2 regions of the Chryseobacillus diguaensis genome follow, and region 2 is predicted to be linked to the other one. Evidence: riboswitches for the same ligand, from Rfam matches in the RefSeq annotation. Region 2 holds a riboswitch; the other holds the start of a gene.
What was found. A riboswitch is a leader RNA that binds a small molecule or an ion and turns the genes downstream of it on or off. The one in region 2 is predicted to bind S-adenosylmethionine.

Region 1: linked by a shared signal. The riboswitch ahead of mtnW (2,3-diketo-5-methylthiopentyl-1-phosphate enolase) and the one ahead of ACOT8F_RS10730 (methionine ABC transporter ATP-binding protein) in region 2 are both predicted to bind S-adenosylmethionine.

The regions. Positions count from the first base shown of each region.
Region 1 covers NZ_JBMKNV010000013.1:56,133-60,918, reverse strand. Annotated here, with positions in the region: partial or broken gene ACOT8F_RS17255 (carbon-nitrogen family hydrolase) at 1-347, opposite strand, end outside; gene ACOT8F_RS17250 (pyridoxal phosphate-dependent aminotransferase) at 454-1,626, shown strand; SAM riboswitch class I at 1,929-2,034, shown strand; gene mtnW (2,3-diketo-5-methylthiopentyl-1-phosphate enolase) at 2,125-3,369, shown strand; gene ACOT8F_RS17240 (2-hydroxy-3-keto-5-methylthiopentenyl-1-phosphate phosphatase) at 3,366-4,022, shown strand; gene ACOT8F_RS17235 (methylthioribulose 1-phosphate dehydratase) at 4,019-4,648, shown strand.
Region 2 covers NZ_JBMKNV010000005.1:224,046-228,831, reverse strand. Annotated here, with positions in the region: gene ACOT8F_RS10735 (O-acetylhomoserine aminocarboxypropyltransferase/cysteine synthase family protein) at 135-1,451, shown strand; SAM riboswitch class I at 1,564-1,673, shown strand; gene ACOT8F_RS10730 (methionine ABC transporter ATP-binding protein) at 1,775-2,800, shown strand; gene ACOT8F_RS10725 (methionine ABC transporter permease) at 2,793-3,461, shown strand; gene ACOT8F_RS10720 (MetQ/NlpA family ABC transporter substrate-binding protein) at 3,474-4,295, shown strand; gene ACOT8F_RS10715 (dicarboxylate/amino acid:cation symporter) at 4,565-4,786, shown strand, end outside.

The DNA.
Region 1 (4,786 bases), on a different contig from region 2:
GAAGCTTGGTATATTCATGGATGTTTTCTCAGTCTTTGTTTACTGCAAATAGAGTGTTCGATATGCCCTGTGCCGTTTTTTTAGCAACAGAACCAGCCACAATATGAACCTGATGCAAAATTGCAAGGCTGCTTATAAAAGCAAGCGTTTTTGCACCCTCTGCATCAGCTGTTTCTTCAAGCCGTGTTAAATCATAGCCAGTCGTCCAAAGTTCTGGAAGGACAATAATATCAGGTTTAGGGATCTTGCTGCAGGCAATACTGATTTTTTCAGCAGCCTGCCTTTAATTGAATTCAGGTTCACCAAATTTTTATATCTAGCTGAATACAGGATATGTAAGGATTCATTTCATTTATGACGCCATTTTCAGAAAAATTTTTCTTTACAGACTCTTAATTACACTATAAGATTTGTGATTAGAATTTCAAGAATTTTTTGAGAAGGTGTTATGAAATGAAATCCTTTGAACAATCTGAGCTTTTAAAACGCCTGCCATCCCAATTCTTTGCAGCACTTGTTAAGAAAGTGGGACAAGCGCTAAAGGAGGGCTATGATGTCATTAATCTCGGACAGGGGAATCCTGATCAGCCAACACCCTCTCATATCGTTGAGAGGTTAAAAATAGCTGCTGAAGACCCAAACAACCACAAATATTCTCCATTTCGAGGGAAAAGCGAACTAAAGAAAGCTGTTGCTGATTTTTATCTTAGGGAATACGATGTAGAGATTAATCCTGAAACTGAAGTAGCTGTTTTATTTGGAGGAAAAGCTGGCCTTGTTGAAATACCTCAATGCCTGCTTAATTATGGAGATATCGCAATGGTGCCAGATCCGGGCTATCCTGATTACTGGTCCGGTGTTGAAATTGCAGGAGCTTCAATGGCATTCATGCCGCTATTAGAAGAAAATCAGTTTCTTCCGGACTATAAATCGATCCATCAGGATGTTTTAAAAAAAGCTAAGCTGATGTTTTTAAATTACCCGAACAATCCTACTGGTGCAACGGCATCTAGAGAATTTTTTGAAGAAACGGTCCAATTTGCAGAAGAACACAGCCTCTGTATAGTTCATGATTTTGCATATGGAGCTATCGGGTATGACGGTCATAAACCAGTCAGCTTTTTACAGACCGAAGGGGCAAAAGATAACGGAATTGAGATATACACCCTTTCCAAAACATATAATATGGCAGGATGGCGTGCCGGTTTTGCGATCGGCAACAAGTCGGTAATAGAGGCAATCAATCTTTTTCAGGATCATTTGTACGTCAGCTTATTTGGAGCCGTGCAATCAGCTGCCGCTGCGGCATTAACGGAATCTCAGGATTGCGTGAAAGAGCTTGTAGCGATGTATGAATCAAGAAGAAAAGCTCTTGTAGAGTCCTTCCAAGCAATCGGGTGGAAATTTCAAGCTCCTCCAGGGTCATTTTTCGCCTGGCTGCCTGTGCCATCTGGATACACGTCTGTTCAATTTGCTGATTATTTGTTAGATAAAACACATGTAGCAGTAGCACCGGGATCAGGCTTTGGCCAATTTGGAGAGGGGTATATCAGAATTGGCCTGCTGACAGAAGAACACCGAATTAGAGAAGCAGCAGAACGAATCGGTAGGCTCAATTTGTTTTAAAATAATTTATACAATGTTAATGAATAGTGTTAATTTTTGAGCACCTGTTGATTGGAACGGATACGGGAGACTAATGCGGGAGTGCGAGTGAAGGGAGACCCCGCAGGAGCGCAGCGACAGGAGGCTTCAAAACCGCCCGCGGAAAGCGTACGCCTGCTAGCTGCAATCAACAGACAAATTTAACAGAGCTAAAATTTTAAAAAATAGGTTGACAGTAAAATAAAATCTTGGCATAATCCAATTGAATTTAACTATTTTCTTTTTTCGGAAAATTCATGACTTACGATATAATTGAATAACGATTCTTATCAAGAGCAGGTGGAGGGACTAGCCCGATGAAGCCCGGCAACCGACTTAACATGGTTAAGCACGGTGCTAATTCTTGCAGCAGACGCTGGGAGATAGGAAGATTTGTGAAACTTTCAAACATCCTCTTCTTCCTGGCGAAGAAGGGGATTTTTGGCGTTTAAAAGCTTTTAGGAAGGCAGGTTTTACACATTGAGCGAATGGATTGCAACTTATCTTTTACATGATGCAAAGGGTGAGTTTTATAAAAAGGCAGAAGGAATCGCACTTGGACTTACAATTGGATCTTGGACTGATCTGCCGCAGCTGGAAAAAATCCAGCTGGAAAAACACAAAGGAAAAGTACTTGAAGTAACCGCGCTTGAAGAGGATGAACAGGCAAGCCGTTATTTGGGACAAAAAACGAAAAGAGCTTTAGTTAAAATTGCTTATCCATCCTTAAATTTCAGTCAGGACATTCCTGCCATTCTTACAACGGTTTTCGGAAAACTGTCTCTTGACGGGGAAGTAAAGCTAGTAGATCTTGAATTTCCTGTAGAATCTGTCAGTGACTTTAAAGGAGCAAAGTTTGGCATTGAAGGGATTAGGGAAATTCTTGGCGTTCACAACAGGCCTTTGCTGATGAGTATTTTCAAAGGTGTGATCGGAAGGGATATCGATTTTCTTGAAACACAGCTGAGAGATCAGCTGACAGGCGGTGCAGATCTTGTAAAAGATGATGAAATTCTTTTTGAAAATCCAGAAACGCCGTTTGAGAAAAGAATCATTGCCGGCAAAAAAGTCATTCAGCAAGTATTTGAAGAAACGGGCAAAAAGAAACTCTATGCTGTCAATTTGACAGGAAGGACTGCTGAACTTCGGGATAAAGCAAATAGAGCTGTAGAGCTAGGGGCAAGTGCCCTATTGCTGAACGTATTTTCCTATGGCCTTGATGTTCTTCATAGTCTTTCTGAAGATGAAGAAATAATGATTCCAATCATGGCGCACCCAGCTGTCAGCGGTGCTTTAACATCATCGAAATTTTATGGCTTTTCCCACTCTCTTTTGCTTGGAAAACTGGTTCGTTATGCCGGAGCCGATTTCTCATTATTCCCTTCTCCTTACGGAAGTGTTGCTTTAGAAAAAGCTTCAGCACTTGAAATTGCAGAGGAATGTACTGTTCAGCGGGCTATAAAACAAATTTTTCCTGTTCCATCTGCAGGAATTCATCCGGGTCTTGTCCCTTTATTGATCCATGATTTCGGGAACGAATCGATTATCAATGCAGGAGGAGGCATCCACGGACATCCGTATGGAGCTGTAGGCGGGGCAAATGCTTTTAGAGCTGCTATTGATGGGATGCTTGAAGGAATTTCTCTTCATGAAAAAGCGGAAGAAAACCGAAACCTTCAGGCAGCGATCGACTTATGGGGAGCTGAGGAGGTGAAAAGGGATTGAAGCCTGTTTTATTTTGTGACTTTGACGGAACGATAACAGAAAATGATAACATTATTCAAATTATGAAACACTTTCAGCCGACTGGCTGGGAAAACATAAAAAACACAGTTCTATCCCGTGAGGTTTCAGTTCGCGAAGGAGTAGGGAAAATTTTTTCCCTTCTCTCAAGCTCTGAAAAGAATAGCATCATCGAATTTGTCCTTTCCACAGCGTCCATTCGGGAGGGCTTTAAAGAATTTGTCCATTATGCAAAAGAAAATGGATTTCCGCTATACATAGTGAGCGGCGGCATTGATTTTTTTGTGAAGCCAATTCTTAAAGGTATCATTCAGGAGGATTTAATCTATTGCAACTCTGCAAGCTTTGAAGGGGAGACAATCGAAATTCTCTGGCCTCACAGCTGTGACTCAAATTGCCAAAATGATTGCGGTTGCTGCAAACCATCTATCATTAGGCAGCTGACAGAAAAAAACAATGAAATTATTGTGATTGGTGATTCTGTAACGGATCTTGAGGCCGCTAAACTCTCTGATTTTGTCATTGCCAGAGATTATTTGCTGGACAATTGCCGTGAGCTTTCCCTTAGGCATGAATCATTTACTGACTTTTTCGACGTTATGGATATTCTGGAGAAGAGGAGGGTGCTTTCATGAGTCTTCTTGAAGAGCGTTGGAAAGAGCTTGCCGATGTGAAAAGAGAATTGGCAGTAAGAGACTGGTTTCCTGGAACAAGCGGGAATTTAGCTATTAAAGTAGAGGATCATCCTGTCACTTTTTTAGTAACGGCGAGCGGCAAGGATAAGCGGAAAGAAACCGATGAAGACTTCCTTCTCGTGGATGCGAAGGGCAGGGCAATTCATTCAAATGGTTTAAAGCCTTCAGCTGAAACGCTTTTGCATGTCGAAATTTATGAAAAGACAAATGCCGGGTGCAGTCTCCATGTTCATACAGTAGATAACAATGTGATTTCCGAGGTTTATGGCGATGCGGGGGAAGTGACTTTTCAAGGGCAGGAAATCATAAAAGCCCTCGGAAAATGGGAAGAGAATGCCAGTGTCACAGTGCCCATCATTCCAAATTATGCGGACATACCTCATCTTGCTGAAACCTTCTCGAGATATGTAAGCGAGGACACTGGGGCTATATTAATCCGGAATCACGGCATTACAGTATGGGGGAAAAATGCTTTCGAGGCTAAAAAATATTTGGAAGCTTTTGAATTTTTATTCAGCTATCAACTGAAATTGCTAAATCTTAATCTAAAATCAGTTTACAGTTAGACACATAGATTTTAATAAATGGCAGTTTTCGCAAAGATTATTTCTATTCGTATAGTTTTAGAACACTCATAAAGATTAGTTTCGTGGCATCTTTTCTGAAAAATTTGCAACTGTATTCTTGCTCTATATTCCATTTAA
Region 2 (4,786 bases):
ATGAAAGCCTCTTCTTTGAAGAGGTTTTTTGCATGAATCCGAATTTGTTTGCAGCATAATGTCCAATTTTTACAACTCGAGTGTGTTCAGAACAGCATGAAAATAAGCTTGAACAATGAGAAGGAGGAAGAAAAATGTCAGACAAACAATATCGCCAGGAAACAGTTGGAATTCATGGAGGATTGAATGCGGACCCGATAACAGGTGCGAGAGCTGTGCCCATTTATCAGTCTAATGCCTATTTATTTAACAATACAGATCATGCAGCCAATTTATTTGCTTTGCAGGAACAGGGTTATATTTATACACGAATTCATAATCCGACAGCAACAGTACTTGAGGAGAGAATAGCAGAACTTGAAGGAGGAATCGGGGCGCTTGCCGTTGCAAGCGGGATGGCGGCTATTACTCTTTCCATTTTGAATATTGCAGAAGCTGGTGATGAAGTAGTTGCGGCTTCTACTTTATATGGCGGAACCTATAATTTATTTGCAAACACCCTTCCGAAATATGGTATAAAAACGACCTTCGTCAATCCTTCAAACCCTGAAAATTTCCGCAGTGCTATTACGCCAAAAACAAAGGCTGTATTTGCAGAAACAATTGGAAATCCAAGTTTACTGGTTATTGATATTGAAGCTATAGCAGATATAGCTCATGAATCAAATATTCCGTTAATCGTGGATAACACATTTGGTACCCCTTATTTATGCAAGCCGATCGATTTTGGAGCGGACATTGTTGTCCACTCTGCAACGAAGTGGCTCTTAGGGAATGGAACAACACTTGGGGGAATTATTGTTGATGGCGGTAAATTTAATTGGAATTCTGAAAAGTTCCCTGGATTTGTCACACCTGATCCGAGCTATAACAACCTCGTATATGCTGAAGCACTTGGGGAGGCTGCTTACATAGCAAAAGCAAGGGTTCAGCTGCTTAGGGATTTAGGTCCAGCAATTAGCCCGTTCAATGCCTTTCAATTTACCCTTGGCCTTGAAACTCTGCATGTCAGAATGAAAGAACATATTGCCAATACGAAAAAAGTGGTTGCCTATTTAGAGGAACATCCAGGCGTTGACTGGGTGTTATATCCAGGTCTCGAAAATCATCCTTCAAAGCCGCTTGCAGACAAGTATTTGCCAAAAGGGGCCGGCGCTGTAGCGGTGTTTGGGATATCCGGCGGAAGAGAGGCAGGCAGCGAACTCATCAACAATGTCAAGCTATGGTCGCATGTTGCCAACGTAGGAGATGCGAAGAGCCTGATTATTCATCCTGCGAGCACAACTCATCAGCAGCTTGACCATGATGAGCTGATTCAATCAGGAGTGACGGAAGACCTCATTCGACTCTCTGTAGGGATTGAACACATTGATGATCTGCTTGAGGATTTAGAGCAGGCAATTGAGAAAGCGACAGGAAAAAAATCGGATTACCTTGTGCCTCAGGCATGACAAAACCTTCTGAAAAAACAATTCTAATAGTTGACGGAAGAAAATATCCGTGTTATAATCACCTTCGAACCTAATTAAGCGTATTAATGCGCTAATTGAATAAACGATTGTTCTCTTATCAAGAGAGGTGGAGGGACGTGCCCTATGAAACCCGGCAACCGTCAGTTAATCTGAAATGGTGCCAATTCACTCAAAGCAGCTGGCTGTTTTGAAAGATGAGAGAAAGGCGAAGACTCCTATTCAAGCCTTTCTGCTCATTTGTGCAGAAAGGCTTTTTCTGTTCCCAATCGTTTACTAATTTAAATGCTAAAGAAGGTGATTTAATGATTAAACTATCCGAAGTTTCAAAAACCTATTCTACAAAAACAGGGAATATTACAGCTGTTGACAATGTAAACATTCAAGTTGATAAAGGCGAGATATACGGCATTATTGGATACAGCGGTGCTGGAAAAAGTTCCTTGATCCGCCTGCTCAATGGCTTGGAAAAACCTACTGGCGGGACTGTTGAGGTTGCGGGGAAAAGGATGGATCAGATCGGAGAATCTGGATTAAGAAAAGCACGGCAGCAAATCAGTATGATCTTCCAGCATTTTAATCTCCTCTGGTCCAGAACCGTCAGTGAAAATATTGGGTTTCCTCTTGAAATTGCGGGAGTTCCAAAAGCTAAAAGGCTGCAGCGGGTGAAAGAATTAATTAATCTGGTTGGACTTGAAGGCAGAGAAAATGCCTACCCATCACAGCTAAGCGGAGGACAAAAACAGCGTGTCGGCATTGCGAGAGCGCTGGCCAACAATCCTCAGGTACTCCTTTGTGATGAGGCTACCTCAGCGCTGGATCCTCAAACAACAGATTCAATCTTAGATCTTTTGGTAGATATTAACAAAAGACTTGGCTTGACGATTGTTTTAATAACACATGAGATGCATGTAATCAGGAAAATCTGCCACAGGGTAGCGGTTATGGAAAACGGAAGAATTGTAGAAGAGGGTAAAGTGCTGCAGGTTTTCCAGCGTCCTGAACAGCCAATTACAAAGCGGTTCGTTCAGCAGATTACAGAGCCGGAAGATGCAAAAGAAACCATTGACCTATTGATCAAGCAATATCAGACAGGCAAAGTGGTTCAGCTGACATTTGTAGGAGACTCAACCGGCCAGCCGGTCATTAATGAGCTGATCAGAGAGCACCAAGTGAACGTAAACATTCTTCATGGGAAAATTACTCAGACCCAAAGCGGTGCATATGGAACATTATTTCTTCATCTTGAAGGAGAAGACAGCGAATTGAACCATGCTCTTGTCTTTCTTAAACAGCAGAAAGTAGAAGTGGAGGTGATTCCGAATGCTTAGTCAGCTTTTACCTGACGTGGTTTGGAGTGATCTTTGGAATGCCACCTATGAAACGCTCTATATGACAGTCATTTCCGTTGTGTTTACCTTTGTCCTCGGAATGCTCCTAGGATTGCTTCTGTTTTTAACAGGACGGGGAAACCTGTGGGAAAACAAAGTTTTATATATTATCGTCTCAGCCATTGTCAATGTGTTCCGGTCGATTCCATTCATTATCTTAATCATATTGCTCCTTCCATTTACTAAAATTCTTGTTGGTACCATTCTTGGTGCAGATGCTGCCCTGCCCGCTTTAATTATCGGTGCGGCACCCTTCTATGGAAGAATGGTTGAAATTGCCCTTCGAGAAATTGATAAAGGTGTTATTGAAGCAGCTAAATCAATGGGGGCAAAAACCAGTACAATTATTTTTAAAGTGCTGCTGCCTGAAGCAATGCCTGCTTTAGTATCAGGCATTACCGTAACAGCGATTGCGACTGTAGGCTTTACTGCAATGGCAGGGTTCGTTGGTGCTGGCGGACTTGGGGATTACGCATTCTTAGACGGATTCCAGCGCGACAGCATCCAGGTAACGGCTATTGCCACCGTGTTCATATTGATCATTGTTTTTATCATCCAAATTATTGGAGACTTACTTACTAAAAAACTGGATAAACGCTAGGGGGAAAAAAGAATGAGAAAATTATTATTAACCTTTATTACTGTTTTAACTGTTGCAGCGCTTGCTGCATGCGGCACAAGCGGTGGAGCTGGCCAAAAAGGAACCCTTGTCATTGGGGCATCCAACGTACCACATGCTGAAATACTTGAAAAAGCGGAACCGCTTCTTGAGAAAAAAGGCGTTAAGCTGAAAATTATTAAATTCAAAGACTATGTATTGCCGAACAAATCTTTAGCAAGCAAAGAACTTGATGCCAACTACTTCCAGCACATGCCTTATATGAAGGCCCAAATGGCTGAAAACAAAGATTACAATTTTGTAAATGCAGGCGGTATTCACATTGAGCCGATCGGTGTTTATTCTAAAAAATATAAAAAGCTTGAAGAGCTTCCTAACAACGCCCAAATTATCATGAGTTCTTCTGTAGCCGATCATGGCCGCATGCTGACACTTCTTGAGAGCAAAGGTTTGATTAAATTAAAGCCAGGCGTTGATAAAACAACAGCTACAGTAAAAGACATTGCTGAAAATCCTAAAAACCTTAAGTTTAAAACAGATGTAGAAGCAAGTTATCTTCCTCAAGCTTACAAAAGCGGTGAAGGGGATGCAGTCCTAATCAACACAAACTATGCCATCTCTGCAGGCTTGAATCCTCTTAAAGATGCTATTGCGCTTGAAGGTGCGGATTCTCCATATGTAAACATCATTGCAGTGCGCAAAGGCGACGAGAACAGAAAAGAAATCAAAACACTTGTTGAGGTTCTTCACAGCAAAGAAATTCAAGACTTTATTAAACAAAAATACAAGGGTGCTGTCGTACCAGTCAGCAACTAATTTTTGGCTAACCATTGCAATTTGATTCATAACACCCAGCAAATGTCCATACGGTATGAAGCTTGCGCATATTATAATAGTAGAAAAGAGGGATGCCAACAGGCATTCCTCTTTTTTTTATCCGTTTAATTCTGAAAATTGAGTCCTTTTTCCTTGTGAAGGAAGAGGGATTAGAAATCCTCTTAGGGCCCTTAAGTTTAAATTTTCCGTACATATTGATAGAATTACTTGTGTAAGCGGTGACAAACAGAGGGAAGGTGTGAATAGGAGTGAGAGTTAATTTTAAGAATCTCACCATACAGGTAATCATTGGGATTCTGATCGGGATCGGCGTGGGATTTATTTTTCCATCATTCGGCGTTCAGCTAAAGGTTCTTGCTGACGTTTTTATTAAAATGATCAAAATGGTAATTGCACCGATCATATTCATGACGATTGTCGTTGGGATTGGCGGTATGGGGGATTTAAAAAAGGCAGGGCGCATTGGAGGA